One region of the Lactobacillus acidophilus genome, then DNA from elsewhere that is predicted to be linked to it. Evidence: predicted binding sites of a transcription regulator. Region 1 holds the regulator's gene; each other region holds the start of a gene.

Region 1 (4,884 bases):
CACACCCGTTATCTGCAAACTTTAACAGCTACTGGACGTTTATCTAGTGTTGATCCTAACTTGCAGAATATCCCTACTCGTACAGAAGAGGGTAAGCAAATTAGAAAGGCTTTTGTACCTAGTGAACCTGATGGCTATATCTTTTCTTGCGACTATTCACAAGTTGAACTTCGTGTTTTAGCCCATGTTTCAGGTGATCAAAACATGCAAGAAGCCTTCAAGACTGGCTATGACATTCACGCTCATACCGCAATGAGGATTTTCCATTTGGACTCACCAGATGAAGTAACGCCACTTATGCGTCGTCACGCTAAGGCCGTTAACTTCGGTATCGTTTACGGAATTTCAGATTATGGTTTGTCAAAGAATTTAGGCATTTCTAGAAAGCGTGCCAAAGAATTTATTGATAATTACTTTGAACAATATCCTCAAATCAAGGACTATATGGATAAGGCAGTCCAAGAAGCACGTGAAAAGGGCTATGCCGAAACTATTATGCATAGACGTAGATATTTGCCAGATATCCATGCTAAAAAATTCACTGTCCGTTCATTTGCGGAAAGAACAGCAATTAATTCACCAATTCAAGGGTCTGCGGCCGATATTATTAAGATTGCGATGATTAATATGCAAAAGAAACTTGATGAATTGCATCTTAAAACTAAAATGGTAATTCAGGTTCACGACGAATTAATTTTTGATGTTCCAAAAGATGAACTTGAAACAATTAAGAAGATTGTTCCAGAAATAATGCAATCAGCAGTTAAATTGGATGTTCCTTTAATTGCCGATTCAGGTTGGGGACACAATTGGTATGATGCAAAGTAGGTGATAAAATGCCCGAGATGCCTGAAGTTGAGACAGTTCGTAGAACATTATTGCCTTTAATTAAAGGCAAGACGATTGAAAAGGTAGTTTTATGGTATCCAACGATTGTGGCTACAGATCATGATGAATTTTTGAAGGAATTACCTGGTAAAAAAATCATTGGAATTGATCGTTACGCCAAATATTTGCTTATTCGATTAAGCGATAATTTGACGATTGTATCGCATTTGCGCATGGAGGGGAAATATCATCTAACTACTGAAGATGCGCCAAAAGATAAGCATGATCATGTAGAGTTTGTTTTTACAGATAAGACTGCATTGCGGTATAATGACGTTCGTAAATTTGGGCGAATGCAGTTAATCATTACTGGCACTGAACGTCAAGTGACAGGGATAAAGAAATTAGGGCCCGAACCTAATACGTCTGAGTTTAGTCAACAATATTTAATCGATAATCTAAAAAAGAAACATAAAAATATCAAAAACGTTTTACTCGATCAAACTACGGTGGCAGGATTAGGTAATATTTATGTCGATGAAACTTTATGGCAAAGTAAAATTCATCCATTAAGTATTGCTAATAAGATTCCTGCTAAAAAAGTAGCTGGTTTATGGGAAAACATTAATCAAACAATTGCGCTAGCAATCGAAAAACGGGGGACAACTGTCCATAGTTATCTAGATGCTAATGGAGAAGTTGGTGGTTATCAAGAAATGCTACAAGTGTATGGGCATGTAGGCGAAGAGTGTCCACGTTGTGGCAATATTTTTGAAAAGATTAAAGTGTCGGGAAGAGGAACAACATTTTGTCCTCATTGTCAGGTGATTTATAAATGACATATGTTTTAGCATTAACTGGCGGAATTGCTACAGGAAAGAGTACCGCTGATCAATTTTTTAAGAATAAAAATATTCCAGTTGTTGATTGTGACCAAATTGCTCATGATTTAATGAAACCTAAAAATGCTTCATGGCAAGCAATTAAAGATAATTTTGGTACAGAATATTTAAATAGTGATCAAACAATTAATCGTAAAAAGCTGGGACAATTAGTTTTTAGTGACCCAACCGCATTAAATAAACTAAATCAGTTGACTCATCCGTTAATTTTCGATAAAACAATACAAAAGATTAAAATGTACCAAGATAAAGACATTGTTATTCTTGATGCACCGGTTTACTTTGAGTCTAATTTAGATAAAAAGAAAATTGCGAACGGAGTTTTGGTAATTACTTTGCCAGAAGCTACTCAAATTAATCGATTAAAGCAAAGAAATAATTTAACTGATGAAGAAGCAAAAATGAGAATCAAAAGTCAGATGCCACTTAATAAAAAAGCGCAAATGGCTGATTTCGTGATTGCAAATACTGGTACAATAGAAGAACTAGAAAATAAACTAGAACAATTATTAATTAAAATCAAAGAAGAGGGATAGCTATGGAATGTCCAAATTGTCATCAAAATGCCTCCCGCGTTATTGATTCACGTCCTAGTGATGAAAACCGTGCAATCAGACGACGCAGAGAGTGTGAAAATTGTGGTTTTCGTTTTACTACTTTTGAAAGAATTGAAACAGCACCATTATTAGTAGTTAAAAATGATGGAACGCGTGAACCATTTAGTCGTAAAAAGATTCTTCATGGTGTTATGGCTGCAGGCCAAAAGCGACCTATTAGTAGTGAACAATTTGAACATCTTGTTGACCAAGTTGAGAATAAGGTAAGAAAACAAGGTGTTAGTGAAATTTCATCTAAAAAGATCGGTCAATATGTTATGGATGATTTGGCAGATTTAGATGATGTAGCATACATTCGTTTTGCCTCGATTTATCGTGAATTTAAAGACATGTCTAGCTTCATGAAGACAATGGAAGATATGATGGCTAAAAAGGAAAAGGGTAATTAATTATGTTTGAGACTTCTGATCCCAAGCATCTTTACTATGTAGCCAATCAAATTACTCTTTTTCCAGAAGATGAAAAAATATTAATCAAGTTATATCAACCATTAGTTGGGGCTGTCGCAGTATCTTTATATCATACTTTAGTCAATGATTATGATCCGTATGGCATGATTTCAGAAGCTAAAGGAATTTATTCACTGCAAGAACAATTAGATTGTAGTTTGAAGCAAATGTTTAATTCATTGCACAAACTTGAAGCTGTGGGATTAGTTCAAACATATTTATCTGATAATGTCTTTAATAATATTTTGGTTTTTAAATTATTGAAGATACCTAGCTCAGATAATTTCTTTTCTACTCCTTTGCTGGCTAGTTTACTCAAAGAAAAAGTAGGGGTTACTACTTTTCATAATTTGAGTCATAATTTTGCTCAAGAAACTAAGTTGAAAGAAAGAGCGATCAAAAATGCGCGGGATGTGTCTGCTACATTTTTTGATGTTTTTCGTTTACCTGGAGATGAAGCAATTACTCCGTCCAATGATGTAATGCAAGCAGCACAAGAGAATCAATCGTATGAGGTAAAAGAAGCCAAGGTTAATGATCGTGACTCTATTGATTGGGATGTAATCAAAGATCAATATGAAATTTATCAGATTCCTGCAAGTGAAGTCGATGCAAAGAAAAATCAAATTCGTGGTCTGATGCAGACATATGGCTTAACCGAAAAAGAATTTGTAGATGAGAGTTTACCTTGTCTTCATGGCTCATATACATTAAATATGCGTGATATTAGCAATACCATAGCTGAAAACTATAAGCGCATGAGCACCAGAGAAAATGTTCAAAAACAATTGAGTCAAGGACAAGAAAAGGCACTGGCTGCTATTAAAGGTATGGACGATGGTGATCGAAAGCTCTTAAAAGAAGCTAATGAGAATTCACCTGCTGAATTTTTGTATAAGCTTAAAACGCAAAAAGGCGGTATTACCAGTGCAAACGAAAAGCAAATTATTAATAATTTACATACACAATATGGATTGCCAGAAGATTTGATTAATATTTTGACTTATACCTGTTTGACATATGATACGGTGATTAGTTCAAATCTTGCTTATAAAATTGCTAATGATTGGCTGCAACATGGTGTCGCCACAGCAACTCAAGCTTTACAATATGTGAAAAAGCGACGTGACAGTTTTGGCAAAAAACAGCGTGTGACACGTAATTTTCAGCCTAAACGGGTGGAAAAAGGTACCGATTGGAGCAAGAAAAAAGCTAAGAAAGATGCTGGGATGTCCACTGAACAATTGAAAAATTTATTTAAGGACTTAAATAATAAAAAGTAGGTGAAAATTGTGGAACCAATTGGAAACGTGATTAAAAAAATTGTAAAAGAGCGTAATTTGGGCAGTAAAGAAGATATCTTAAATCAAGTTTTGCAAGATCCTGATATTAATGCCTTTCTTCAAGCCAATAAAGCCAAGATTGATCAAAAAATGATTAAGAACAGTATGTCTGGATTATACGAATTTTATTCGCAAAAACGTAATCCTAGCAAGGTAATGGCAGGGTATGCTCCACAATTATTTTTAAACGGTAAAGTAATTGATGTTCGTTATGCACCTACACAAGCTAAAGTGGCACAAGATAGAAAAAGAGCAGCTAAAAAACGTCTTCATTTAATAGATTTACCTGGGAGATTGCATGATGTTGAGTTAAGTAAGATAGATATTACGGACGATCGTAATCAGGTCTTAACTTTAATTTATGATTTTTTAAATAAGTATAGTAAAGATTCACATCAACAAGGATTATATTTGTCCGGGGATTTTGGCGTTGGAAAAACCTATATTTTAGCAGGACTGGCTAATTATGTTGTGACAAATATGGAGAAAGACGTTGTCTTTTTACATGTACCGACTTTTATTGCAGGACTAGCTAGTCATTTTGGGGATAATAGTTTGCAAGATGAAATTCGTCGTTTGTCGGAATGTGATCTATTAATTTTAGATGATATCGGTGCAGAAACACTTAGCCAATGGTCACGTGATGATGTTTTAGGCGTAATTTTACAGGCGCGCATGGACAATGTGTTACCAACATTTTTCTCATCCAACTTGGATATGGAAGCTCTTGAGTCGCATTTTGAAG
Region 2 (4,884 bases), 610 kb from region 1:
CTGAAACATAAAGACTACATCTTACTCCTTCACCATCAACAAAGTTAAATGGCTTATAATCCGCTATCTTGTGCAAACTATAATCTTCAGTTTTCCATTCTTGTGGCTTAGGATTTTTGGGCATTGCCTTTTGCTTAAGTAGTTTCTTAGCATGATCCACTTGCGGCTTATATTGATTCGAATCCACAAATACCGTATCACCATCAATATTAACCTTGATCAAACTACTTCGAATATCAGGGCCTTCTTGATCATTTTTATCTTTCTTTGGCATTTTCTTCGATTTCCTTTTCCGCTTCTTCGCGAACTAATCCCATACCCATGTGTTTTTCACGGTGAGCAATTTCTTCGTGACGACCATGAACCATTGGTCTCTTCAATGGATTACCAAGATAACCACACGTACGTTTTACACAATCACAAGTCTTAGGATCATGATTCCCACAAACCGGACATTGAAATCCCTTAGCAGTTGCTTTAAATTCACCAGCAAAACCACACTTATAACACTTATCAATTGGTGTGTTAGTGCCAAGATAACCAACCTTATCATATGACCAGTCCCATACAGCCTCAAGAGCAGCAGGATTTTGTTTCAAGTTTGGGTATTCACAATAGTGGATAAAACCACCGGCAGCGTATTTTGGATAATCTTTTTCAAAGTTTAATTTTTCAAATGGAGTTGGGTGCTTACGAACATCATAGTGGAATGAATTAGTATAGTATTCCTTATCCGTAATATCCTTTACTTTACCAAATTTTGCAGTATCAAGACGGCAGAAGCGATCAGTCAAACTTTCACTTGGAGTTGAGTACAAGCTGTAGTGATAGTGGTTAGGATCATCTTTTTCCCATTTAGCACATAAATCATGCATCTTCTTAACAATCTCTACAGTAAAATCATGAGCTTCCCTGTTGTGTTCCCAGTTAGAACCATAAAAGACAGTTCCTACTTCATAAAGACCTATATAGCCAAGAGAAATAGTTGCACGACCGTTCTTAAATAGATCATTAACATTACCATCTTCTGCCAAACGTTTACCAAAAGCACCGTATTGGTAAAGAATTGGTGCATTAACTGGTTTAGCTTCAGTTACACGATGTGCCTTAAATTTTAATGCTTCATGACAAGTTTGCATTCTAACATTGAAGATCTTCCAGAAAAGATCCATATCGCCATGACTTTCCATAGCAATTCTCGGTAAGTTCACGGTAACTACACCTAAGTTCATTCTCCCTGAATTTACTTCTTGACCGTTTTCATCTTTCCAGCCTTGTAAAAATGAACGGCAACCCATTGGACATTTAAATGAACCAGTGATCTTCTTGATCATATCGTAGTTTAATACATCTGGGTACATTCTCTTAGTTGAACATTCAATAGCCAGCTGCTTAACATCATAATTAGGATCGCCAGGGTGCAAATTCAAGCCTTTTTTAATAGTAAATAATAACTTAGGGAAAATAGCGGTTCTGTGTTCCTTACCTAATCCAGCAATTCTAATTCTTAAAATATCTTTCTGAATTTCTTTTTCAATCCATGATGTACCAAGACCGAAACCTAAACTAGTAAATGGAGTTTGACCTTGGCTTGAAAACATAGTGTTAATCTCGTATTCAAGACTTTGCATTGCATCATAAATATCTTTTTTAGTACGCTTCTTAGCAAAAGCCTCTGCCTTTTCTTCATCATCGATTAAGTCTCTAGCATCCTTTAAATGCTTCTCATAATTCTTTTGAGCAAAAGGAGCTAAAACTTGGTCGGCACGGTCAAATGAACAACCTCCATATTGACTAGAAGCTACGTTAGTAATAATTTGAGCTACTTGACTAGTGGCTACACCAATAGAATTAGGACTTTCCATGTAGGCATTACCAATCTTAAAGCCATTAGTAAGCATTTCTTTAAAGTCGATTAAACAGCAATTAGACATAGGTGAAAGAGGTGTGTAGTCTAAGTCATGCCAGTGAATATCGCCGCGAAGATGGGCTTTAGCAATATGTTCCGGCATCATAGTTAAACCTACGGTTTTACCAACTGTACCAGCAGTTAAATCACGCTGTGTGCTGAAGACATCACTATCTTTATTAGCATTTTCATTAACAATCGTTGGATCTTTGTGAACTAATCTTTCCAAACGATTCTTGGTATCAGTTTGACTCAACCACTTTTTTTCATCTGCTTTACGATAAGAAACATATTTCTTAGCAGCTTCAATATAGCCTAATTCGTTTAAACTTACTCTAAATGCATCCGCAACATCTTGTGCTGAGACAATTTTTTCATCAAGTTTATTGACAATTTTACTTAGAATTACAGCCTTAACATCATCTAAGCCAAGTGCGTGAATAACCATTTCTAATTTAAATAATTCAAAAGGATACTTGGCTCCATCACGTTTAACGAATTTAACCGGTGTATCTAATTCTTGATCGACTTCTTGCTTTAACATAAAGACCACTCCTCAAAACTTATGCTTCAATATTACCATAAAGCACAACATCTTGTATTCTATACATATAGAGGCATCTATACCTTGTATAAAGCAAATGACCGGTATTAAAAGCTTTTGAAGCACAAAAAAAGTTTGGAAAGAAATTTTTCCCAAACTTTTTGAAATATTTTTACTATTATTTGTTCTTCTTAAAGTATTGACCCTTATTTACTTCATAGTACTTCTTGTATCTTGCGAAGTAATTATGGAACATATACTTCATCAAAAGCCAACGTTTAAGGCTGCGATCTTTATCATAAAAAACAGTTGTACCATAGCGGCCTTCATGAATTAATTCTTCTGCAGTGTCTTTTGCTTCATTTTCGAATGCATATTCCTTGAAGATTTTAACTGGAACACCCATCCATAAAACATGCTTAGACTTCAATTTATTACCGTAAACTGTCTTTTTGTCACTCAAGTTATCTTCAACATAATCATCAATGTACCACTTAGCTAAGTTGTAACCATTCAAAGTTACGTAAAAACTTGAACGACCTTGACGTAAATTGATTTCGAAGAACTTGTATTGGCCATCACGTTCATCGTACTTGATATCAAAGTTAGCCATACCAGTGTAGTTTAACTTTTCAAGGAATGATTGAACTTGTTCATACAATTTTTCATCGTATGCTGGCAAGATAGTCATGTAGTTACCGATTGATTGTGGAGTTGGATCTTCCAAAAGTGGGTGACCCAAGCACATCATTTTAACTTGGTGATTCTTATCAACATAAGCATTCAAAGTTCTCATGTTTGAATCATCGCCAGGGATAAAGTCTTGTAAAATAAGATCTTCAGTATAACCGTGAGTATAAATTTTAGTTACAATGTCCTCAAATTCGTTTTCATCATGAAGAGTAAAAGTCTTCTTACGGCCTTCAAATTGGCAGTTAAGCCATGAAACTGGGTCTTCTGGTTTAAGTTCTACTGGGAATTGGAAAGGTACATCCTTATATTTTCCTGACTTGTAATCATCCATAGTAATGATCTTAGTCTTAGGATATGGCAAACCATATTCTTCAGCTACTTCATAGAAGCCTTCCTTAGAGATCAATTTTTCAAGCAAGTCATATTCAATGTAAGGTACGATAAATACCTTGCTCAATTCATCCTTATGCTTGGAAAGAAGCTCTGCATAACCATCACCACAAGCAATCAAAATGACTGGTTCCTTGTGATCCTTGTAGATTTCCATCTTCTTGCGCATAACGTCCATAAATGTTGGATCTGCGCTAAAACCATGATGAAGTTCTACATCAACAATTTTGGAATAACGAGTTGCAGCAAGCTGTACATCAGCAAGCGCCTTAACACGAATACCATAGGCTTCATTAAATGAACGAGCCATACCATAAACATTAATATCACTACCAAGTAAAATTGGCGTAAATTCTTTAGTCATTATCCTCAATAATCCCCTAACTTAAAGTAACTTTCCCTGGCTAATTAAATTAGCAACTTCAGGTTGAACATGTTGGTACTTCTTAACAGTATTTTCGTAATCAACGAAGAACAACTTGTACCAAACAAGGAAGGTGTAGATAGCCCAGATTTGTCTTCTGTGTGAGCCGTCACCTTCGTAGTTATCATCAAGAAGCTTGATGATCTTCTTTTGATCGAAGATATCATTAACAAATTCTTCTTCAAACAAACTACGTACTTGCTTGTAAAAGCGTGGTTCTTTAAGCCATTGCTTAATTGGAGTTGGGAAACCAAGTTTTGGACGCTTTGCCCATTCATCTGGTAAAACCTTTTCTGAAGCCTTACGAAGTGCATACTTGGTATCATGACGGTTAACTAAGTACTTAGTTGGAATTGAGTTAGCAAGTTCTGCAATCTTCTTATCAAGGTATGGAACACGTACTTCAAGTGAATGAGCCATTGAAATCTTGTCAGCTTTTTGTTCAATATCGTTAAGCATAAAGTGGTGCAAATCGATATATTGCATTTGCTTAACATTATCAATACCCTTAACCTTCTTAAAGTCCTTTTGGTAAATACCATTAACAGTCAACTTATTACGGTAAGTTGGTTGTAAGATGCTGTTAGCATCCTTGGAAGTGAAAATAGTTGGATAATCCATATCATAAATTACTGATTGACCAACGTAGAATTCACTTGGTTCAGCCAAGTTAGTATACATATGAACTTTACCTGGGAAATTAGGCATTTTCTTAATCTTGTGAGCCAACTTAACTTGCTTGTTCTTAGGCAATTTCTTAAGTTCGCTAGTGAAGACCTTAATAACGTCGTTATGAGTATGCATACCATAGTTAACATAGCCAGCAAACAATTCGTCCGCACCTTCACCAGAAAGCGCAACAGTAACGTGCTTACGTGCTAACTTACACAAGTACCATAATGGAATAATTGATGGGTTAGCATC
Region 3 (4,884 bases), 420 kb from region 1:
CAACTATCGTTGGTCAAGGGTTTATGGCCTTAGCAGCTGTAATCTTTGGTAAATGGAATCCAATTGGTGCTATGCTTTCATCTGTATTTTTTGGCTTTGCCCAAAGTTTAAGTATTATCGGAAATCAACTACCAATTATTTCAAATATTCCAGCTGTTTACATGCAGATTGCTCCTTATGTTCTTACAATTATCGTTTTAGTTCTCTTCTTAGGAAAATCTGTTGCTCCTGCAGCTGATGGGATCAATTATATCAAATCTAAATAAACTAAAAACAGGCTGTTTCACATGAAACAGCCTGTTTTTACACATATGCACAGAGTTATCCACAACATGTAGTGAATATTTACTAAGTAAATACTATATATTGTTATTAGATAACTGATAATGGTGATTTTTCAGTTGGAATTGGAAAATCACTATTAATTAAACGTAGATCATCATCTGTTAACTTAATCTTTTGTGCTTCAATATTTTCCTTCATATGCTTTATGTTACTAGACTTTGGAATAGTTAAAACATTACCATTGCGCATTGTCCAAGCAAGCATAACCTGATGCGGTGTAACACCATGATTACGCGCTACCATTTTCAAATTACGGGTAATACGAATAGTATTTCCCTTTCCTGAATTATATGGTGAATAGCCAATAAAGTTTACTTGTTTTTCCTTTTGCCAATCTTGCAGATCAAATTCAGTCCCACGCTCATTTAAATTATATAAGTCTTCATTGGCAAAACATTCTGTTCCACCCGGTACACTAAACAGTTCTTTCATATCGGCAGTATCAAAATTAGATACACCCCAATAACGAATCAAACCTTCTTTTTGTAATTTTTGCAGACCACGAATAGTGTCAGAGAGGCGGTGACTACCGCGCCAATGTAACAGGTACAAATCTAAATAGTCTGTGCCTAATCTTTTTAAACTAGCTTCAAGACTCTTACGTTCTAATTCTGGTGTTGCATGAAAGGGATAGAATTTTGAAATTAAAAATAATTTATTTCGATCATAGCCTTTAATTGCCTCTCCCACTAATTCTTCACTTTTACCATCACCATACATTTCAGCAGTATCAATAATATTTAATCCATTATCTAATCCATAGCGAATTGCGGCAATTTCATCTTTTCTTTTAGCTGGATCTTCGCCAATGGCCCAGGTACCTATACCTAAACCCGATATCTTTTCAAAATCCATCCTTGTTCACTTCCTTCACTTCAAATTCTACCATATTGGAAATCTTTCTTTTACCATTTGACAAAATGGTCTATTCCATTTTATAATGGACTAGACCATTAAACGAGGAGGATTTAATTATGAAAGTTATTGTTACTGAAAACAAAATTCAAGGCAGCGCTAAAGCATTTGAAATTTTTGAAAAAGGAATCAAGAATGGAGCTAAGGTCTTAGGCCTAGCTACTGGTTCTACTCCAGAAATTCTTTACCAGAATTGGGTAAAAAGTGATCTTAACTGCGATGACCTTACCAGTATCAATCTTGATGAATATGTCGGCTTAACACCTGATAATCCTCAAAGTTACCATTACTTCATGCAAAAACACTTATTTGATAAAAAAACATTCAAGAAAACCTATATCCCTGACGGCATGACTAAGGATGTTCCAGCATACTGCAAGGAATACGATCAAATAATTAAAGACAATCCTATTGATATTCAATTATTAGGTATCGGCCAAAACGGTCATATTGCCTTTAATGAACCTGGTACTCCATTCGATATTGGCACTCACGAAGTTAAATTAACTGAAAACACTATTAAGGCTAACGCACGCTTTTTCGATAATGAAGATGAAGTTCCAAAGAGCGCAATTTGTATGGGTACTGCTAATATCATGGATTCAAAGAAAATTGTTTTAATGGCATTCGGTGAAAAGAAAGCTAAGGCCATTAAAGAAATGATCGAAGGACCTATCACTGAAGAAGTTCCTGCATCCATCTTACAAAAACACCCAGACGTAACTGTCATCGTTGATACATATGCAGCTCAAGAGCTTGACGATAAATATAAGAACTAAAAACAATAATTTACAGAAAAAAGGCTAGGCAAATTTTTGCCTAGCCTTTTTCAATCCTATCCGTTTTTTCTTTCTAACATATTGACATTTTCAACTTTTAGCTAATTAAAAAAAGCCTTGCGCCACTACCAGATATTGACTAAACTATTAAAGCAACCCTATATATGGTAGAAAGAATGTGATTCAAGTTATTGTTTTAAGTGGGCCAATTGGAGCCGGTAAATCCAGTTTAACCAGTATTTTAGCTGAACATTTGGGTACACAAGCATTTTATGAAGGTGTCGACAGTAACCCAGTTTTACCTTTATATTACAAGGATATGAAACGTTACACCTTCTTACTTAATACATACCTACTCAATCATCGTTTGGCACAAATCAATCAAGCCATTCAAGAAAAAAATAGCGTATCTGACCGTTCTATTTATGAAGATGCACTATTTTTCAAGATGAATGCCGATAGTAGCGTGGCTGATCCAACAGAATTCAAGATCTATAATGATTTACTTGAAAACATGATGGAAGACACCCCTGGTAACCCAAGTAAAAAACCAGATTTACTTATCTACATTCATGTTTCACTCGATACTATGCTTAAGAGAATTAAGAAGCGTGGTAGATCATTTGAACAAATCAGCACTGATCCTAGTTTAAAAGATTACTATGCCAGACTCTTAAAGTACTATGAACCATGGTATGAAAATTACAATGCTTCTCCTAAGATCATGATCAACGGTGACAAGCTTGATTTTGTTACCAACATGAATGCCCAAAAAGAGGTATTAAAAGAAATCGACGAAAAGTTGCGCGAAATTGGCAACTTATAGACATAAATGATAAAGAAGGAACGTGATGACAGTTATTGTTTTAAGCGGGCCAATTGGAGCCGGTAAATCCAGTTTAACAGGTATATTATCCAAATATTTAGGAACCAAGCCTTTTTATGAAAGTGTTGATGATAACCCAGTATTGCCACTTTTTTATGCAGATCCTAAAAAATACGCATTTTTATTGCAAGTATATTTCTTGAATACACGCTTTCACAGTATTAAAAACGCATTGACTCAAGATAACAACGTTTTAGATCGTTCTATCTATGAAGATGCCCTTTTCTTCCAAATGAATGCAGACATTGGGCGTGCAACTTCTGAAGAAGTAGATACATACTATGAACTTTTGCACAACATGATGGGTGAATTAGACAGAATGCCTAAGAAAAATCCCGACTTACTTGTTCACATCAACGTTTCTTATGACACGATGATCAAACGAATTAAAAAACGTGGCCGTCCATATGAACAATTGAGTTACGATTCAACTTTAGAGGATTACTATAAGAGATTACTTCGGTACTATAAACCTTGGTACGAAAAATATGATTATTCACCAAAGATGGTAATCGATGGTGATAAATATGATTTCATGTCTTCTGAAGCAGATCGCGAAATTGTACTTGATCAAATCGTTGATAAACTAAAAGAAGTTGGCAAGTTGCCAATGGACTGGGATAAATCAACCGATATTCAAATTGAAGCCTAATTTCCCAGGCAATAATCAAAAATGCTAGGATTTTAATATCCTAGCATTTTTACATACTCTATTTTATTTTCTGTAAAACTTCAGCAATTCCATCATGATTATTATCCAAAGTAATATTTTTAGATTCGAATTGATTTTTTAAATTTTCTGGAGCATTTTCCATTAAGAACGGATGACCTACCGCTTTTAGCATAGCCTCATCATTAAAGTTATCGCCAAAAGCAATGCAGTCTTTTAATTCTACTCCGTATTCTTGAGCTACAAGTTCAATCGCACTCTTCTTGCTTACGCCCTTTAAAACAACTTCTAATAAAGTTGGCGAAGATTTTACAAAATCAAGATCACTATATTTGACTGAAAGTTCTTTTTGCATACGATCGATTTCTTCAGACTTTCCCATAATTAAGCCCTTATGTACGCCTTGTAAGCTAGTAATTTGATCAATATTAACCTTAGTAGAGTTTACGCCAACAATAGTTTCTTCCTTTTTAACTAAATTACTATCTTCTGTTGAGCTATACCACACGTAACCACTGTAGATATTCCAAGCTGAACCATTATTCTGTTCTTCAACATAGCGACAAATTTCAGCAGCTTCTTTTGCATCGAAAAAGCGTGTGATTAACGCTCTACCAGTTTCATCTAGGGCTAATGCACCATTATAGGCAATCATAGGAAAGACTGTAAGAATCTGTCCTACAGCTGTCATAATTCCCTTAGGTAGGCGAGCTGAGGTTGGTATAAAGACATTACCATTGATAATTTGTTGTCTAATTGCATCGCGTGTTTTAGCCGTTACTGTTAGTTCATCATTAATTAATGTGCCATCAATATCTGAAAAAATAAGTTTTGCGGACATTCTTTCACCCTTAATCTGTTTAGTTTATGTAATTAAGGATAATGCTAAAAAACTAAGAATTAAAGCAATTCAATAATCAATACTGGAATTTTATCTAGTAAATAATAATGAAGCTCTATCATGATTTGATAATAATTCGTGTTTACAATTTTATACATCAATGATAAAGTATAAGAGTTGCTTTTTTAAATAAAAAACACGAACAATTCTTTGGAGAGAGATTTATGAATTTTATTAAAAATTATTTTCAACTAGATAAATACCATACTAGTGTTAAAGTTGAATTTATTGCTGGTTTGACTACTTTTATTAGTATGTCTTACATTTTATTTGTTAACCCTAGCGTTTTAGGTGCTAGCGGCATGAACACCGGTGCTGTATTTACTGCAACCGCCTTAGCCAGTGCTCTTGGTACTGCCATTATGGGTATCGTTGCTAATTACCCGAT
Region 4 (4,884 bases), 140 kb from region 1:
TTGATTTCTTTTACTGCAATCATTATTTCTTCAGTAATGTTATCGCTAGTGATGTCGTGCTGTGGATATGCAAAGTAAGGAACTATTTGATAATTTTCAGGAATATTTGAATCGATAATTTCTTTTAATCTTTTGTTGCTAATAAATATTGTAGTATTAGCTGGTGCAGAATAATATACACCAACTTTATTACCATAGGGATCGTAATAATTAATCTCTAAACAGTTAGCTGAATTAATATTTTTAGTAATAGAAGAATTTTGTTCGCTTTTTAGCATATTAAAGCCTCCACTTTATTAATGCGGTTACATTTAAATCTATAGTAACAGTAATTTTTATATAGGTTACTTTAAAAATAAGCATCTTTATTTTAGATGCTTATTTTTAGTTAATTTTTCTTTTTCTTGTTGATGAATGAGCCTAATGCCGTGATTGTTGCAGCAATACTTGCTAAAACAAATGCCTATAGTAATGAGGTTAGTTTTATCTTCACCGGTTTCTGGAAGTCCAACTTCTTTTGTGGTTTCAGTTGCAGTTACAGTTTCATTTTTTACTTCTGCTTTCGGTTTAGTTGTTGTTTCACCAGATTTCTCGGTTACAGGAGTAGGAGTTACCGTAGACTTGGAAGAAGTTACTTCTTTTTGATTTTTTTCGATTACATTTTCAGGAAGTGGAGCAATAGCTTCTTCTTCTGTTGATTCTTCTCCAGCTGGTGTTTCATTTTCATCTGTACCATCTGGATCCAGTACATCTACAGTTAATGGAGGAGTAAAATCTTCTGTATTGTCAGGAGTTTCCTCTGGTTTAGGTTGTGGAGCAGGAGTATCTGGAGTTGGATTTTCAGGCTCTGGCTCTGGCTCAGGGTCAGGCTTAGGCTTCGGCTTCGGTTCGGGATCTGGTTTAGGCTCAGGCTTAGGCTTTTCAGGTTCTTCAATTTCTACGAATGGCGGTGTTAAGTCCCAACGGTGTGTTTCACCACTAACAGTAACTTTGTTACCAATAATATTACCGTCAATATTAACAGCATTTGTAATATGAGCGTTGGTTGCTAGAACACTTCCCAAATGGTAGTCTCTAGCAAAATGTAATTTATTAACATCTGTACCGAAGTTCCAGAGCAATTTATTAAATTGAGTTGGAGTTTCAGAAGAACCACCAATATTATTACCATCAGCATATTCCAGTACGAGGTGAGTTTGAACTGTTAAATCTCCACCTTGAATATTAGTTACATTTAAAATAATCATTGGAGCTTCAGCACCAGCAGGAATACCTTTGATCGTAATATTACGTTTGTCGCCTGAAAGGTGTGCGGCATCAATTGTTACGTAAATAGGTTCCTTATTGTCGCCAGCATTCTTTATAGCTTCAGAAACATCGATCCAACTATTGTCAGTACTAAAATCGGCTTTAACTCCTTCAGTCTGTGCTTGACTAGCCCAGTTATCTGACTTTTGACTTAATTTATCTAGTTCGCCTTGAATATTAATTTTTTGATCAGCTTGAACAATGTGGTTATAAGGAATATCTACTTTTCTCCAGTCAGGTTTTTCAGCAGTTCCATAGTTAACTTCAATTGCTCCATCATTCTCAAATGAACGGTATTCAATGTCTGGTCCAAAGATGACTACTTTGTTGTCACCGTCGATTTTGTTAAGTCCATTGAGATTGCCAACATAGTGGATATCACCGTTGGTTAAATTATTGGTTGCATTTGAATTGGTACCAAAATTTGTACCAGAAAGTTTATCTGTAGCAATATTACCTGCAATACGACCATTTTGAGTCACTTCATTACCGAAAATATGGAAGATACCAGCGATACCTAAAGGATGTTTATTTGCCAAATCTTTAATATGATTTGCCAATTCTTCCTTGGTCATTTCATTAATATTTGGTTTATCTTTTTTATTTGTATCTTCTTTAGAAGTAGTATTTTTGTTCACTTCTGCTTCAGTATTAGTCGAATTTGTATCTTCGGTAGAAGTATTAATATTATTATTTTGAGATACATTTTCTTCAGATTTTGAATTTACATCTTCAACTGGAGTAGTACTTTCAGCTTCTTCTGTTTGAACTGGTTGCTCAGTATTAACAGATGTTACTGGATCTGTTTTTTCTTGAGTAGATACATCTGTATCAGTTTGCACAGTAGTTGTAGTACTATCATCAGTATTTTCAGAGTAATTAGCTGAAACTCCAGTATTATCAGTAGTTAAAGTGTCTGCTGTATTATTTTCTACAGGGACACTTTCTTCTACTACTGAAGTTGTATCATCTGTCATTTCATTTTGAATTGCTTCAGAGGCTGCTGAGACAATTGGCGCACTAGGACCAGCTAGTATGCCGAAACTTAATAACACTGCAACAGCACCCTTAGCCAATTTGCGAATAGCAAATTGCGTCTTCTTTGTCTTAACCATTTTAGTACCTCCGTAGTACATAATAATATATCCTTTTCCTTCCTTGTATACATTATATGACACGGTGTCATATATAAAAATAAAAATAAAAGCGTTTTAAAAAAAACTTAACAAATATAAAATTATGGTATTAACGCAAATCAAAAAAATGTCAATCCTTGTATTTAATTTTGAGTCTACTATACTAGATAACGATGCTTTTTAAATAAAAGAGCGGATAAGGCACAATATATAGTATATTGTGAACCTAAAATAAAAAGGGAGTAGTTTGTATAATGGAAAGACATGAGAATTATTTTGTTTGGCTGTTTAATCAATTAAAGGGGTGGCCAGTACAGAACTATTGTTTATGGTTTTTTGCATTCGGTTTTCAATTAGCCTTACTTATTCAAGCCAAAGTTACGAGTGTAACTTTAATCACTTTCATCGGGACTCTTTTGGGAACACTTTGTGTTCTTGCAATTAATGCAACTAAAGCAATTAATGGATGGTTAGGATTGGTTTCAGCAGCATGTTTCATTTATGCTGGTTGGTCAGCCAAGAATTATCTTTCCATTTTTGAACAAATTGCTTACATTGCAACTTTGGATTTACCTGTTATTATCTCAGTTAGATCATGGAATGATGATACTAAGAACCACTTGAGAAAGTTCGGTGCTAAAGAATGGGTCATCGCCATTGTTGGTACATTTTTGGTTTATCTAGTATCAGGTTACTTAATTGGTAAATTTACTAATGATCCACGTCCATGGGTAGATGCAATTAGTTTTGCTATTTCACTTACTGCCGGAATTATGTGCTTTATGCGTTATAACAACCAATACTTCTGGTGGACAGCAAGTGGTATCTTCCAACTTATTCTTTGGGGTATTACTTATGCACAAGGAGATGCCAACTTGGCTATGGCTATTAATTCTTTGATTTATGTAATTAATGATGTTTTGGCATTTACTGTTTCACCTTGGTTTAACATGGGACGTCGTAGAGCCGGGCTTAAAGAAATTAGTAAGTAAAATCGAATAATATATTAATTAAAGAGCTATCGATATTTCGGTAGCTCTTTTTGCATACAAAACCATAAGTAATATCTAAAAATAGTTAATTAAAAATCAAAGTGACACTATGTCTCTTATGAAATGAAAACTTCCACTGTAAAATTTATATCGAGAAATCTGTAAAAAGTTAAGAATATATATAAATAAGAAAACTTATAAAGACTTAAAAATAAAATTGTTAAGAAAATTTTAAGAGACATTATGTCACTATAAAAAGAAAATGCTTTCAAATATAATTATAAGCATAAAGATGTATAAATTCTTATATGTATATATGTATTTTTTGATGGAGAATAAAACATGGTACATGAAAAAAAGAAGATGAGAAAAAATCATAAGAAGATAACCCACAAGGGTAAAAAGATAACCACGGGGGCCGCTTCCGTATTACTTGGAGCTGGAATTGTGGTAGGAGCAAATGCTCGTCCTGTCAAAGCTACAAGCTCACGCGAAGATGAAATTACTGAGGTAGATACTATTAATGTGATTAGTAGTGAAACTGAAAAAGCAGATGTAGAGCAAAGAACAGATACTACTGAAACTGTAGAAACAGAAGGTAATGTGGATAATACAAATACGGAAGTTTCTGTACCTATAGATGAAACAATTAATACTGAAGCTCAAGCTGCAAACAATACAACACAGGTTGAATCAACTGTAGAAGATACAACACAAGAAGAGACTACAGAAACGCAACAAAATCCTTCAGTGGATAATCAAGAGCCGGTTTTAAGTGATCCTCCTAGTGTGGAATCACCAGAAGATTCAGCTACAGAAGTTACAACTACTAAGACAACTGATGAAGTAAAAAATGCAGCTGATGAAGCCAATAAAGAAAACAAAGATAAGTTAGATGCGGAAATAAATAAGGCTGAGGATAATGGTCATACAGTAACTCAAGATGGTGACAAAGTATATAAGGCTGATGCAACTAATATCGATAAGATAATTGAAGATCTTAATCAATTTACTGCTGATCAAATTACTGATATTGAAACTAAATTAGCTAAATATAAAGAAGAACTAGAAGCGTACAAGGCTGATCAAGTAAGATACGAAGCTGAATTGAAGAATTATCAAACAGCTAAGGATGCTTATGTTAAAAAATTAGAAGAATGGGGTCTTTATAAGCCAGGCGATATTGATCCAAGTGATATTTCACAGAGTTTAATTTTAGGAGAAGAGAAAAACTCTAAAGTTGAAGTTCTAAATAAGGGAAGTGTCGTAGATGAAGGAACCGGCAGTATCTTAAATGGCTTATTGAATCATTTCTACACCATTGATGAAAAATTCGACGGCGAGTTCTTGAAGCTGCAATATACTAACTTAGAGAACATAACTTATATGGGTAAGAATATCGATAGTATTCAGATTATCTTTAGTGGTTGGAATCCTAACTATAAGGG

What was found. Region 1 encodes NrdR, which represses ribonucleotide reductase genes. Its sites were predicted from a motif close to ACACNATATATNGTGT; they were not measured.
Region 2: nrdD (anaerobic ribonucleoside-triphosphate reductase) is a predicted target of NrdR. The motif match lies at 2,496-2,511, and genes of this name have one in related genera.
Region 3: SO785_RS08860 (deoxynucleoside kinase) is a predicted target of NrdR. The motif match lies at 2,195-2,210, and genes of this name have one in related genera.
Region 4: pnuC (nicotinamide riboside transporter PnuC) is a predicted target of NrdR. The motif match lies at 2,646-2,661, and genes of this name have one in related genera.

What each region holds. Positions count from the first base shown of each region.
Region 1 covers NZ_CP139575.1:276,762-281,645, forward strand. Annotated here, with positions in the region: gene polA (DNA polymerase I) at 1-828, shown strand, start outside; gene mutM (bifunctional DNA-formamidopyrimidine glycosylase/DNA-(apurinic or apyrimidinic site) lyase) at 837-1,667, shown strand; gene coaE (dephospho-CoA kinase) at 1,664-2,266, shown strand; gene nrdR (transcriptional regulator NrdR) at 2,269-2,736, shown strand; gene SO785_RS01220 (replication initiation and membrane attachment family protein) at 2,739-4,079, shown strand; gene dnaI (primosomal protein DnaI) at 4,089-4,884, shown strand, end outside.
Region 2 covers NZ_CP139575.1:1,649,508-1,654,391, forward strand. Annotated here, with positions in the region: gene nrdG (anaerobic ribonucleoside-triphosphate reductase activating protein) at 1-274, opposite strand, end outside; gene nrdD (anaerobic ribonucleoside-triphosphate reductase) at 258-2,453, opposite strand; gene SO785_RS07940 (carboxylate--amine ligase) at 2,632-3,900, opposite strand; gene asnB (asparagine synthase (glutamine-hydrolyzing)) at 3,922-4,884, opposite strand, start outside.
Region 3 covers NZ_CP139575.1:1,832,439-1,837,322, reverse strand. Annotated here, with positions in the region: gene SO785_RS08875 (ABC transporter permease) at 1-266, shown strand, start outside; gene SO785_RS08870 (aldo/keto reductase) at 373-1,200, opposite strand; gene nagB (glucosamine-6-phosphate deaminase) at 1,320-2,039, shown strand; gene SO785_RS08860 (deoxynucleoside kinase) at 2,218-2,865, shown strand; gene SO785_RS08855 (deoxynucleoside kinase) at 2,891-3,577, shown strand; gene SO785_RS08850 (Cof-type HAD-IIB family hydrolase) at 3,636-4,436, opposite strand; gene SO785_RS08845 (NCS2 family permease) at 4,661-4,884, shown strand, end outside.
Region 4 covers NZ_CP139575.1:138,371-143,254, forward strand. Annotated here, with positions in the region: gene SO785_RS00665 (hypothetical protein) at 1-278, opposite strand, end outside; gene SO785_RS00670 (collagen-binding domain-containing protein) at 366-2,423, opposite strand; gene pnuC (nicotinamide riboside transporter PnuC) at 2,699-3,436, shown strand; gene SO785_RS00680 (mucin-binding protein) at 3,779-4,884, shown strand, end outside.